One region of the Prochlorococcus sp. MIT 0604 genome, then DNA from elsewhere that is predicted to be linked to it. Evidence: predicted binding sites of a transcription regulator. Region 1 holds the regulator's gene; each other region holds the start of a gene.
What was found. Region 1 encodes NtcA, which controls nitrogen genes in cyanobacteria. Its sites were predicted from a motif close to GTANCNNNNGNTAC; they were not measured.
Positions count from the first base shown of each region.

Region 2: the regulator NtcA is predicted to act here: its motif matches at 1,916-1,929, upstream of EW14_RS09805 (DUF4278 domain-containing protein).
Region 3: the regulator NtcA is predicted to act here: its motif matches at 1,817-1,830, upstream of EW14_RS06085 (ferredoxin--nitrite reductase).
Region 4: the regulator NtcA is predicted to act here: its motif matches at 1,940-1,953, upstream of EW14_RS09830 (DUF4278 domain-containing protein).

Region 1 covers NZ_CP007753.1:263,854-267,449, reverse strand. Annotated here, with positions in the region: gene EW14_RS01405 (hypothetical protein) at 1-326, opposite strand, end outside; gene EW14_RS01400 (DUF3084 domain-containing protein) at 327-1,292, opposite strand; gene ntcA (global nitrogen regulator NtcA) at 1,332-2,066, opposite strand; gene EW14_RS01390 (cob(I)yrinic acid a,c-diamide adenosyltransferase) at 2,265-2,846, shown strand; gene dcd (dCTP deaminase) at 2,851-3,444, shown strand; gene thyX (FAD-dependent thymidylate synthase) at 3,446-3,596, shown strand, end outside.
Region 2 covers NZ_CP007753.1:397,015-400,610, forward strand. Annotated here, with positions in the region: gene EW14_RS02195 (aminotransferase class V-fold PLP-dependent enzyme) at 1-756, opposite strand, end outside; gene EW14_RS02200 (methyltransferase domain-containing protein) at 793-1,587, opposite strand; gene EW14_RS09805 (DUF4278 domain-containing protein) at 1,664-1,837, opposite strand; gene EW14_RS02205 (hypothetical protein) at 2,092-2,349, shown strand; gene EW14_RS02210 (NifU family protein) at 2,372-2,617, opposite strand; gene EW14_RS02215 (malate:quinone oxidoreductase) at 2,688-3,596, shown strand, end outside.
Region 3 covers NZ_CP007753.1:1,088,805-1,092,400, forward strand. Annotated here, with positions in the region: gene EW14_RS06080 (hypothetical protein) at 1-234, opposite strand, end outside; gene EW14_RS06085 (ferredoxin--nitrite reductase) at 245-1,768, opposite strand; gene EW14_RS06090 (hypothetical protein) at 1,921-3,195, opposite strand.
Region 4 covers NZ_CP007753.1:645,050-648,645, reverse strand. Annotated here, with positions in the region: gene nrdJ (ribonucleoside-triphosphate reductase, adenosylcobalamin-dependent) at 1-1,188, shown strand, start outside; gene EW14_RS03560 (RNA recognition motif-containing protein) at 1,277-1,543, shown strand; gene EW14_RS03555 (hypothetical protein) at 1,540-1,734, opposite strand; gene EW14_RS09830 (DUF4278 domain-containing protein) at 2,037-2,138, shown strand; gene EW14_RS10215 (hypothetical protein) at 2,277-2,426, shown strand; gene EW14_RS03550 (SGNH/GDSL hydrolase family protein) at 2,977-3,596, shown strand, end outside.

The DNA of each region.
Region 1 (3,596 bases):
AAAACCTCTCGAGGCATTAAAAACTTCAGACCACTAATTGGAAAAAGTTCGAAATATCTTGCTTTAGCCCTGTAAGTAGTATTTTTTTCCTCAAAAGTTATTATTTCTTTTTTAAAAAAATACAGCTTTTCTTTGATTGCTTTACTGGTTGTACCATTGCCAATAATAATTTGTGATATATCCTCAGCGGCAATTAAATTGCTGACATAATTCTCAATTAATTCACTTTTAACAATGATGGCTTGATAAACTTTTTTTTCACTAATTTCAGCTAAGACTAAGCCGCATTTACTTTTTCCAGGATCTATAGTTATTACTCTAGGCATTTAAGATGCAATTTTTAAAATATTTATTTCAACGACTATGGGTTCTAAAGTTTTACTATCTCTTAAAGATACTACTTCTAACTTAAATTTAATATTTTGATTTTCTTGAAGAAAGTCTCTAATTTTTTTTACAAAATTTCCATTTGTATTAATTTCACTAACTTGTGATCCTTTTGACTTAATTTCATCCCTTGTTTCTCTAAGCAATGCTTTAATTTTAGTATTTATTGATTTAAGATTTAAATCAGTTTCTTTAAGAATTGAACTTGTAATAACATCCCCTTTTTTGACTATAAATTTATTCTCTAATAAATCAGGAGATACAAAAACATAATTATCCCCTTTTAAAACATTTGTGGCTGATTTGATTAATAAAATCTTATTACCACCTCTAGCTGCTATTTTCTCAATTCTTGAAATATCATTAGGTCTCCATAAAAGAATATTTTTTGCTTCTTTATTAATTGGGATAACAATTTTCCTGACAAATTTATCAGCTTCATTAAAGATTTTTGTTAAGTCTAGTTTTATATTTGAGCTGGAATTGATCTCAGCAATAAATAAAGTTTGCCCCCTTTTAATAACAATATTTCCTCTCCTAAATTCTTTAATATTATTTTTTAATTGATTTAACTCCTTTTCTTTTTGCATAATTTTACCTTCAAGTTCCTTTCGTTCTTCCTGTAAAGGGATTAAAGCCTTTTTACTTTCATCTAAAGTTTTTTGCAAAAAAGGAATATCAACAAAAAGCCTTTGTCTGAATTCTTCACTTACTAAAATCAACAATCCTATTGATATTGAACTAATAAAACCACCAGTAATTATTGTTATTATAGTTGCTGTTTTTTTCGGTCTTAATTTTAAGATACTAAATCTTGCTTTACCAATCTTTGTTCCAAGAATATCCCCAAATGGTGCAATTAATCCTCCCAGGAATATTAAAAAAACAATTAAAATCCAAGCCACACGTTTGCATACCCTCAATACATCATAATTTATGATGAATCAATTAAATCTTTTTGCAAGAGCAATTGGATCGAACACTGTGATCTTTTTTCTTTCAATATTAAGAAGCCCTGAATCCTTTAAATCTCCCAATAATCTTGTAATGGTTACTCTTGTAGAACCAATAGCTTCAGCAATTGCTTGATGTGAAAGCCTTAGATCTATTGTGATACCTTTTTCACCTGCAACTCCAAAGTCTCTACAAAGAACCATTAAGAAACTTACTAAACGAGAAGACATATCCCTGTGTGTAAGAGTTTCTATCATGGTTTCAGTTTGCAGGATCCTACTTGAAAGCCCTTGCAAAAGTAATAGTCCTACTGATGCATCTTCCTCTATAGCTCTTAAAACAGAATTGGCAGGTGCTGTTATCATCTCAACCCTTGTAAATGCTATAGCATGGTAAAAACGATCAGATCTATGTCCTGTTAGAAGAGATAAAACACCAAAGAGACTATTCTCTCTTAAAAGAGCAACTGTTATTTCTTCACCTGACTCATAAACCCTTGATAATCTTACTGCTCCTCTTCTTATAAGATAAACCCTTTCTGCAGGATCCCCAGGGAAAAATATAGTTTTAGATCTCTCAACCATTTCTGTGCTTGCACCATCAAGACCTTTAATAACTTCCATTAAAGTTCTATTGATTGGAAAACGTTCTCCAATAGAGTTAATTTTACTTTGTCCGGAATGTTGCGAACTAAAGCGGTTGAATCCTCGTGAAGCAGGTATCATAAATATCTTAACTATTAAAAAATTTAAGGAGACGTCCTAAAATATCTTGTATCAACAGTAACAATTTTCAATTCTTATTAATTTACAAATAAGGCTTTTTCTGCCAGTTTCCACTTGATTAAGACTTTTTTAAGTAAAATTACACTATATGCAGTGTCGGTAGATTCTAATTATACTGCATGTAGAAAGAATTTAATAATGGTAAATAGTTCATCCCATATTTGTTCCAGAAATAATCTTGATGTTGTAAACATAAATACTGCTAACAAAGTTAACGTAAAAAGATTTACACAAAACGGGCAAATTCAAATCTATCATTCTTCATATCGAGGAAGCTACCCATCTATTATTAGAGATTCTCTAAGAAATGCTGCTCTTGGTAGAAAAGTGCTCTTAATACAATTTATGAAGGGAGGCGTAAAACAAGGAGTTGATAATGCAGTAAAGCTTTGCGGTAACTTAACCTGGATAAGATCATCACATTCATTTGATCAATATAATTCAGAAGAAATTGAAAATAATAATAATTTAAAAAAATCTATTCATGAATCTACTGTTGAATTATGGAACTTTTGTAAAAAAGAACTACAATCTGACGAGAACGACCAAATCATACTTGATGAAATTTTTTTAGCTATTGAGATGAAAATTATCGATAAAGATGATTTGATTTCAACACTTGAAAACCGATTTATATCAGGAGATGTAATTCTTACTGGTACAGATATTCCTAAAGATCTATTATTAATGGCCAACCAAATTACCGAACTTCGCTCATAAAACAATGCTAAAAAATGATCTCTGGATAAATCAACAGGCCTCGGAAGGAATGATAAAGCCCTTTCAGTCAAATTTAGTGAGGCATCTTGAGCCTGATAATAAACAAAAGCCAGTTTTGAGTTACGGATGCTCATCTTATGGCTATGATTTAAGACTTTCATCAAAAGAATTCCTAATTTTCAGACATGTCCCTGGTACCGTTATGAATCCCAAAAAGTTTAATCCTAATAATTTAGAAAAAACTGAACTTCACCATGATAATGATGGAGACTTCTTTATTCTCCCTGCTCACTCCTATGGTTTAGGAGTGGCTTTAGAAAAGATGAAAGTACCAGAAAATATAACTGTAATCTGTATAGGCAAAAGTACTTATGCACGACTAGGAATAATTGTTAATACAACACCCGCCGAAGCAGGGTGGGAAGGTCATCTAACCTTAGAATTTAGTAATAGTTCAGGTGCAGATTGCAGAATTTATGCTGAAGAGGGTATTTGCCAACTACTATTTTTTGAAGGTGATCCATGTTCTACAACCTATGAAGATAGAAAAGGAAAATATCAAAACCAACCAGAAAAAGTGACTCTAGCAAAAATCTAAAATGAGTAAAGTTGAGCTAATTTCGCTAACTCCCGATGCAGAAAAAACAATGGCTTACATTGCAAGAGTAAGTAATCCAAAAAATCAGGAAAATGAGGATTATTCAAAATTACTAAGTTATTGCATAAAAAATGAACATTGGAGTGTTTTTG
Region 2 (3,596 bases), 130 kb from region 1:
TTCTTTTTTTAATGATTTCCAACCAATTATTGTTGGATCTGTTTCACGAATAAATCTATCTGAGACATAAATGGCTCCAAGTCCTTCTGGTCCACATGCCCATTTGTGAGAAGTTATTGAATATAAATCAGAATAAAAAACTTCTTTTTCAATATTTATGTGCCCAAAGGTTTGAGCACCATCAACAAGTAAATAAGAGTTTTCTCGATTATTTTTTAATTCGATAGAAATTTCTTTTAAAGGAATTTTATATCCAAAGTTCCATAAGATATGAGAAATAATTAGGATCTTAGTCTTACTATTTAGATTTTTCAAAATCTCTAAAATTATATTTTCGTCGTTTAGATTTTTAATTTTTTGGATTGGCAAAATTTTGAATATTAATTTATTTCTTCTGCAAAATTCTCGACTTGCAGCCACTACTCCAGGATGTTCACAGTCACTTATTAACAACTCTTCTCCCTCTTTTACTTTTATTCCCCAAAAGGGCAAAATCATACCGGAAGAGATATTTTCGGTAAAAGCTACATTCTTTGAATTGACACCTAATTTTTGCGCAATGATTCTTTTTGTGGTCAATATTTCTTTGTAAATAAAAGGCCACATATCATTGGTAAATGGTCCTATCTCTTGGATAATCTCCCAAGTTTTAACTATTGCTTCTAGAGAAGATTTTGGTAATGGTCCTTGGCCGCCGTAGTTGAAATAATACTTATTTTTTAATGCGGGTATTTGATCTCTTAGATTATTTCTCATGGAAATTTATATTATATTTTCAACCCTTAGATTTTTTTAAATATTGCCCACTAAAGTTACTGTTCTAAATTCAATATCCTCGATTACTTTCCAAGGTTCAGCACTCCTTTCTGCAAATTTTAAATTTTTAAATCCTAGTTCTTTAAAATCACTTATAAAGTCTGGCTCATACCATGCTCCACTAATACATTCTGTCCATAAATCATGATCATTTTGCAATCTTAAAGGAACTTTTTTGTTAGAGACGATATCGCTAATTGCAATTCTTCCATTATCGTTTAAAACTCTTTTTATGTTATTTAGAAGGTTATTTCTAGATTCTGGACTTACCAAGTTTAAAACGCAATTACTTAAAATAATATCAACTGATTTATCTGCGATTAATGGATTTAAATCTTTATCTAATTCATCAAGTTTTTCAATTGAACCTTCTAGAAATTCTGTATTGTTGAAACCTATATTTTTTGTAACTTCTTTAGATGCTGATCTTGATAAAGAAAGCATGTCAGGATTCTGATCAACTCCAATAACTTTCCCTTCTTTCCCAACAATTTGGGCACAAATGAAAGCATTTTTGCCGCTACCACTTCCAAGATCTAAGACTATATCATTTTTTTGAACATATTTTGTTGGATCACCACACCCATAGTCTCTTTCTATAACCTCTTGAGGAATTACTTCTAGTAAAACGGGATCAAACCCAACTGGTGTACAAAGACAACTTTCTTTTTCTTGTGCCGCTGAGCCATATCTTTCTTGAATCGCATCTTTATGATCGAATTGATTAGGTGCTTTATTCGATGTGTTTGTATTACAGCAACTTTCAGACATATTTTTTAAAGGACTCTTGATAAATATAGCCAAAAAAAAGCCCCTGAAAAAGGGGCTTTTAATTTGTTTAATTAAATTATTTAGTGTAATTAACACCTCTGTAATTTAATTCTGCTTTTTCATTACTTGAAGAAGCGTCATCCATTCTATTGGTGTATACGTTTCTTCTATAGGTAAGTTCAACAAGTTGCTTTTTAGCAGCTTCTTTGTTTTGAACGTAGTTTTTACCTCTGTAAGTTAAAGTAGTCATGTTTCGATGTGACAACACGGCCATCCCCCGTTCCATGGTATGACTCGAACTGCGCCCTCAAATGAGGGTGAACGAAAAGTAGCGATTGCTACCAAATTATTATAAGCGTATTTTTAGCTGCATGTCTAGCTTTTACAAATAGAAACGAAGTTTTAATGTTTTTTTAATTATTATCTTAGGTAAATTTTTTTATAAATAGTCTCTAAAAAGGTTTATGTTTATATTTGGTTTAATCTTCATGTAACTATTTATTTATGACAGGTTTTTTATATTTCTTGGGAAATACTTTAAGGTGGCCAGTGTTAAAGCCAAAAGAATTTTTTTCACTACATGCTTATTTTTCAATTATTTATTTGATAACTTTTACTTTGAGTAAATATGATGTAAGCCAATCAAATTTAGTTTTTACTTTAGGAATACTAGCACCTCTTTTAATCGCTATTGGTCAAGGACTTCCAATTGATTGCCTTGATATGGAATCATCTTTGTTGAAGGAATTAAAAACTAAATAATATATATTTAAGTTAAAAATTTCTATAAAACTTGGACAACTTCGCTTATTTCAGGAATCATTTCTTTTAACTTTCTTTCAATACCCATTTTGAGAGTCATAGTGCTACTAGGGCAACTACCACATGCTCCCTGAAGTCTGACTTTGACAATTGGACCATCTATTTCTGCAATCTCTACATTACCTCCATCAGAAATTAAAAAAGGTCTTAGCTCGTCAAGGACTTTTTCTACATTTTCATTTGTCAGCGAGAGTGTTTCAGTACTCATAATTTTGGATTAACTTTATAATAAGCCTAGAAAGAAATCTGATTAATTGCAAAAAAGATAATTTTCTGTTGTGACTTCATCTAAAAATCCCACTAATGACAATAGCTACTTTGATGCAGTCTTAGTAGGAGCAGGGATAATGAGTAGTACTTTAGCCCTCCTAATTTCAGAAGTTTTACCAGATATAAAATTTCTTATTATAGAAAAATTAAATGCTCCAGGAAGTGAAAGTACTGGCGCTTTTAACAATGCAGGTACAGGACATGCGGCTAATTGCGAATTAAACTATACCCCTTTAGATGAAAAAGGAAATCTAAAAATAGATAAAGCTCTCTCAATAAATCGTTCTTTTGAAACATCCATGTCTTTATGGGCCTCATTGTATGAAGCAGGGAAAATTGATATTAAGAAGTTTCTAAAATTTATTCCTCATATTAGCTTTGTGTCTGGTCAGGATAATATTTCTTTTTTAAAAAAAAGATTTCAGAAAATGACCGAAAATCCTGAATTTATCGATATGGAATTTTCTACATCTTTTGATGAAATTTCATCATGGGCTCCTCTAATAACAAAAGATAGAAATCCATCTGCTGAAATTGCTGCTACCAGAATAGGTAGAGGAACTGATATTAATTTTGAGGCTTTAACTAAAGAGTATTTGTCATTAGTTTCCTTAAACAAAAATGTTGAAATTAGATACAAAACAGAATTAGTAGATTTAAATAAAATTGATAAAAAACAATGGGAACTAGAAATCAGTTCTGAAGGTAGAAAAACTTCAATTAGAACTGGCTACGTTTTTCTTGGTGCTGGTGGAAAAACAATTAGTTATTTACAAAAATCAAAAATTCCAGAAGCAAAAAGTTATGGTGGATTTCCTGTTAGTGGTAAATGGCTTATTTGCGAGAAAAAAGATCTAACAGAAAAACATAACTCAAAAGTTTATGGTAAAGCTGATATTGGATCGCCACCAATGTCT
Region 3 (3,596 bases), 820 kb from region 1:
TTTATTTGTTAATTTAAGGGCCTCAATTAATTCAACTTTAAGGCCAAATTTTTTTATCATCTTTTCAAGTAAAAAATATCCTTTCTTTTCTTGCATACCTATCTTTTCCGCAATAACTTTACGAATCTCAAAAGATAATTCCAATGAATAGTAGGAAAATAGAATATCAAGATCTAATTTTTTTGAACCTAATCCATTTAAAACTTCTAATATTTCAGATTCACTTTTGCTCATTAATATATTTTTAGGTTTTTAACTTTGCATTAAATTTGTTGATTAAAATTTCTTTGATTAAATTATAAATTTCATGTTTACTAACTTTTTTAAATTCGGTTTCACCTAAAGTTTGCAGGTGATCTTGTCTTCCTCCAATACTGACATTATATCCATCCTCAGTTCCACCTCCCTCTTTTTTTACCTTTGTGCCGGTCATGCCAATACCACCCATATGAGCTTGTCCACAATTATTTGGACATCCTGTCCAATGGATTTTAACCTCCTCTGATAATTCAAGTTCTCGATCTAATTTTTCAGAAATATTTCTTGCTATATCTTTGGTATTTGCAAGAGCAAAACTACAATAACTACTCCCTGTGCATGAAACAGTACTCGCTGAAAAATGGGATGGATTTAATTTGAATTTTTTAATAATTTCTTCATTAGCAAATTCTTCTAAAATGTTATCTTTCAGGCCAACAATAATTAGATTTTGATCTTCGGTTAGTCTTACTTCACTTTGTCCATATTTTTCACTTAATCTTGCAATTTCTTGTATATCTTCTACACATAATCTTCCTACAGGAATATGTAATCCAGCAAAGTAAAGATTGTTTTGTTTTTGTTTATTAATCCCAAATAAACTTCTTTGTTTTTCGTTGAAAATTGAGCCTGGATCGTTCGACAAAGTTCCAAATTTTTCTTCTACAAGTTTTCTAAATTTTTCAATACCTATAGAGTTTAAATAATATCTGAATCTTCCTTTATTTCTGAGAAATCTATCTCCATTATCTCGCCAAAGGGAAGTAATAATTCCAGTTATTTTACATATATCTTTTTCTTCTACCCAGACATCTAGAGGTATAGCATAAGCATTTAAAGTTGCTGATAAAATTCCTCCTACCCAGACACCAAAGCCTAATATTCCATTTTTAAAAACAGGATGAAAGATAAGATCATTATGTAGAAGAAAATTATCTTTTGCTCCGGCAACTGCAGTATTCCACTTCCTGGGTAAATTGGAGAATTCGGGGTTGCCATTACCAGAATTTGTTAAGTAATCTTCTAATTCAGAAGTATATTTTCTTGTATCAATAATTTCTTCAGGATCAATTCCCGCTAGTGGATTGCCAGTTACATTTCTTGGATTATCCATTCCAGACTGAACGGATGTAATATCAACCTCTCTAAGTCTTTTAATAATATCTGGTAGATCATTTATCAAAACTCCCCTTAATTGAATATTTTGCCTAGTTGTTATATCTGCAGAACCGTCTTCTCCGTATCTAGCAACTATTGAAGCGATTACTCTCAACTGATTAGAGTTTAAAATTCCATTGGGAACTCTAAGCCTCATCATAAATCTTCCAGGAGTTTTTGGTCTCCAAAAAAGGCCATACCACTTTAAGCGCATTTGCAAATCTACTTCATCCATCTCTTCCCACCCTTTAAGAGCATAATCATCTAATTCTTCAAAAATTTTCAGACCATCTTTTTCCGCCTTTTGCTTTTCAATCTTATTTAATTTTTTATCATTTAAATAATATTGCATATTTATTTTTTAATCAGATTATTTTCCCTAGATTTGGGGGGATAAAATGTATCCTATTATACGAATTTCTATAAATATTTTTTATTTTTAAAAATCTATTTCTTTCATAAACAATTTAGTTCATTTACTCTAATAATTGTAATGTTCTAGAATTAATTTTTAACTTTTCCCACCTTGTTTTCTGATTTCCTGATAACAGAATCAAAAGCGTTCTCTAAATCTTTTGTATTAAATCTTGAATAACTTTTTAAATGAGTTTCAAGATCATGTCCCATTGCATCTGCTATTTGTTTTGGTGATCTATAAGTGCCATTTTTATTGATCCTATTATGAGCAACATAGGCGTATCTATGCCGGAAAGAATAAGGTGTGCATTCTTGCCCCTCAACTTCAGCTTCCTTGCAAATTGACAACCAAACATTCTTAGGACTTCTATCTCTTAACTGTTTGCCTAACCTATCTGCGCCTTGTCCTTTGGATATTTGAGGAAGAAGTTCTCCAGCAGCAAACCTTTGCTGCAAAGTAAGGCACCATTCAAAAGGATTTCCATCTATATCCAAAACAAATAAAGGAAATAATCTTCTTCCATTTATCTTTGAATTCGATTTCTTATAAGTAGTCCAAAGTTCTGTTTTATTATTTTTTAGAACTAAATATCTAAGTTCCTCAGGCCTCAATCCATATACGGCACAAAGCTGAGTTGCAAATTGCCATTTTGCTGCATGCTCATTATCTGCAAACGCATCAACCAATCTTCCAATTTGGGAATCTGTTAATGGATAACCTACTCTCTTTTCTGTAGTTACTTCTTCTTCAGCTTTATTAAAAACTGGTGGTCTCCAATATGATGGAAAATCTTCTCTTTCTACGCACCAATTTAAGAATCTATTAAAAGCTAATCTCATATGTCTTCGCATGGTTGTGCCTTTAGCCCAACCTCTTTTTTCTAAATTTTTACCATGTTGATATTCATTACTGACTTTATCCCATAATCTTTTCCCATTTTGAGGTCTTGCTTTTGATCTCTTTACGTAAAAGAGAATTGCTGTAATTACAGGAAGGTGCTTCCTTTTCCATGTATTTTCTTGGATGGTATGTTTATTAGAGTTTCTGTAATTTTCGAGAGCCGTATCCCAGTTCAGCTCGAATTTAGATGATGATTTCTGTGAAATATCAAAAGCAGCTTTTAAAGAAATATTGGATTTATAGTTTTCATAAGTATCAGCAGCATTTTGTATGAGCTTAAGAGCCTCAACCCATTGATCTTCTTGCCATTTGTATGGAAGGTTTATTGATAAAAATCCTGATGCTTTTTTCCCATATAAAACACGAATATTTCCTCTATCAGGTTGAACAGTCCATCCAGTTCCAACAGAGACTTTAATTGCTCTTCTAAATACTTTTATCCAAGAGTTAGTTTCTACCACAAAGCGTCCGAGTGCTCCTCTTTTATTCTACGCAAATCCGTAGAAATATAACCTTACTTAGGCAAAAGTGTGCAGTCTCGTGCAGTCTTATGCAGTACATGATTGAAGTTATAGCTGAGATAACAGAGTCTCACTAATTGCGTGTTAGTGCTTTGGGAGCACTAGGTCGCAGGTTCGAATCCTGTCGCCCCGACCATTTAAAAACCAAGTCATACTAGCGAGTCTCCCAACTCGCTTTTTTATTTCTCATTTGTCTTAAAAACACAAATAGCGATTAAATAGCGATTATTTGTATAGCCTTGTATAACTTTGTCCAGTTAATCGCTAACCATCACTAGGTTTATTAAACCTTTAAATAAATAAAATAATCAATAAAGTACCAATACTGAAAATTAAACTCC
Region 4 (3,596 bases), 380 kb from region 1:
TACTCAGAACAAGGCAAGGATGAAGCGAGAAATTGGATAAATAGTAGTTATGGTCCTTTTTCAGAAGAAGAGTTAGACCACAGGATGAGCCGATATGGACTTAACCCTTGTGGGGAGATCTTGGGAAATGATTTCCATTGCAATTTGGCTGAAGTTCATTTAAATCAGATTGATCCAGGAAATTTTGAAGAGCAAAAAAAAGCTTTTAAAGCAGCCGCTCTTTCTGTAGCATGCTTACTTAATCATGAATTTGAAGTTGAGCGTTACAGAAAAAGTAGGGAATATGATCCTATCGTAGGAGTAAGTTTCACTGGATTATTTGATTTTTGTGTCCATGCCTTTGGGACGCCATGGTTGAAATGGTGGGAAGCAGGAAGGCCAAATAGCGAAGAAGGGAAGACCTTCAAAGAAAAGGAAGCTAAATTCTTAGATTCTTGGAGAAAAATAGTAAAAGAAACTGTATGGGAATATTGTGATAAGCATAATCTAAGGAGACCAAATAGATGCACAACAGTTCAGCCAGCTGGAACTAAAAGTCTTCTTACTGGAGCAGCTCCAGGGTGGCATCCTCCAAAGGCTCAAAGATTCATAAGAAGAATAACTTTCAGGAAAAATGACCCAATCGCTTTAGCTTGCATGGATTATGGTTACTCAGTTGTTCCATCTCAATCTGATAAAGATGAAAATGGTTGCTTGCTCGATAATCCATTTGATCCAAGATGTACAGAATGGTTAGTTGAAATCCCTACAGAAGTTAGTTGGGCAAATATAGACGGCGCAGACCAAATAGACATCAATAATTTCTCAGCATTAGCTCAATTTGATTTTTACATGCAAGTACAGAAATTTTACACAGAGCATAATACCTCTGCAACCGTAGAATTTAGAGAAAATGAAATCGAGGATTTAGCTAAGGCTATTCATAATGCAATAGAAAATAATGAGGGATATATTTCAGCAGCATTGCTGGCTAGATTTAGTGCTAACGCTACTTTCCCGAGATTACCCTTTGAACCAATAAGTAAAGAGGAATATATATCATTGCAGAATAAAGTAATAGAAAGGAAAGTAAATAACGATTTCTTTGACGCTCTTAATAAATATGATGTTGGAGAACTATCTGAAGCTGGGCCAGCTGGGTGCGATTCAGATAAATGCTTGCTTCCTCTGGCTAAACCCAAAGATTAAAATTTTAAATTATTTGTAAATAAAAAATATAAATTAGTTTTTAAAATTTAATTTATGGCTACCTCTTAAATAGGGACATAAATTTTTTATGACATTAAGTTTAAATATTGGGAACATTTTTAATGATTCCTCTAGTCATGCTTTAGTGGATGAGCTAAGAAAAAGAACTACAGAAGAGGATATCTTAGATTTTGAGAAAAAATTTAACTCCAAAAACGAAAAAAATCTACACGTTTATATATGTAGATTTCTAAAAAATAGATCAATATCCAGAGGGCTAGCCTCTAGATGGTTAATAACCATAATTAAAAACAAAGAATCAAAAATTGATGCTTTGCAAAAATTAAATAACTAGGTCAGCCCTGATAGTTTCCATAGAGCAATTCCAAAAATTGAGAATCCCATAATAAAAGTAAAAGCCAAAGCATTTACCAATTGAACCTTATCATTCATTCTGTTTGCGAATGGTAATAATTGAGCAAATAATGGAGTCTCTTCAACTATTGCGGATTTTTTTACTGTAGGTTTTTTGCTTCTAGAAAACATAAAACAAATTTTATAATCTTAAGAATTTTACATTTAAAAGTTCAATAAATAAAAAATACTTCTCAAAAACGAACAAAATGTAACCTGCAAGAAACTACATAAAAAACATAAATTTATTGATTAGGAGCCTATTTCATTATTAAAGTATTAAGTTTATTTATTAAAGACCTAGACAAATAATTTCCTTGAATGTTATGGTTAAATTGTAGCAATCGCTACCAAAACGTTCAACTTGCGTATAGCAAGCCGCAAATCGACTTAAGCCATGGAACGGGGACTTAAGCGAAACCGGAGCTTAAAAAATGACTCTAATTTACAGAGGACAAAAGTACGTCCAGAACAAAGAAGCAGCTAAAAAGCAGCACAACGAATTAACTTATAGAGGAAAAGCTTACACAAGCTAGTTCATTTATCCAACCAATCAATAAAAAAGCCACTTTTAGTGGCTTTTTTTTGTCCTAACTTAATCTAAAAAATTCACTTAATACTTCTAACAAGTATTAAACTAATATGATTTAATTGCATTCATATATTTGATAACTATGGCAGACAAGAAACCTTTATTTAAAGCACCTTATGACCTAAAAGATGTGAGTGCTCTTTTCGCCATAGTTGCCTTCGTTTTAATAATCGCTGCCATAGTTGGGAATAACTTATTTGGTTTATTTCAACAAAATGTTAACTTTGGGTGATTTTTTTTTGGTAGGAGACTGATTTTTGTGAACTAATTTTGTGGACAAAATTTGACTAGAAATAGACCTTTATAAAGATTTAACTCATCATTATCAATAAAAATTAATATTCCAAACTAGTTTCTTGAAATAATTTTTAAATCTTTGAGTTTATAGTCTGTGACACAATTATTATGATATTTTAAAGTTCATTAAAACAGAATAACCCATTGGAGAAGTGGTCGAGTGGGTTAAGGATCTAGTCTTGAAAACTATCTAACCCATAGTTATTTGAAAGCGATCTAAGAGATATTTAAAAAAGTGGACTATCACAAATTTATACTTTAGTTAGTTCAACTAGAGACTTTTAATAAAAATACGATTTGTTCTCGAAAAAAAATAGTACCATATTTATTAATTTCATCATTGCAAGATCATTAACTGAATTGGTATAGTCTGAGATTGGAATCAGCGCGAGGGTATCAATATAAGTCGCCTGACAAAAAAAGAGTTAAAATTAAGAAGATAAAATCTTAGATCATTAATTTTATTAAGCACTTAAAAAATAAAAATGAAAAAAATCGTAATAAATGCATTTCTTATAACTTTTTCCATAGCAATTGGCCTATTTTTTTGCGAATTATTTGGAAGGTTTGTGGGGTTAGGAGATCCCCTGATTTACGAAGAAGATCCACTTGTTGGATATAGACTAAGGCCTAATCAAAAAAAGATCGGAAGAAATAATTCAAATATATCTATTGACCATGAAGGTTTTAGATATAACCCAAATCAAGAAAAAACTAATAATGATAAATATATAGTTTTTGTTGGAGATAGTATTACATACGGTGGCTCTTATACAGACGATTCTGAAATATTCTCTAGTATTTATTGTTCTAACATAAAAGAATCAATTTGCCTAAATTCAGGATTAAATGGATGGGGTTTATACAACATAGGAAGATTCATAAGAAATTTCTCATTATATTCAGATAGAAATCCATCAGAATTTATTGTTGTAATTTCGCCTAATGATGTGTTGCGTAATGTATCGCAGTTAAGAGGTCTACCTTGGTTTACCTCAGAGCCAAAAGAACCTAAGGCTTTAAACCAAATATCAAAATATGTAATTCTGGCTCATATTTTACCTAATCTAGAAAGTAAAAATGAAGGGAATGAATATTTTCAAAA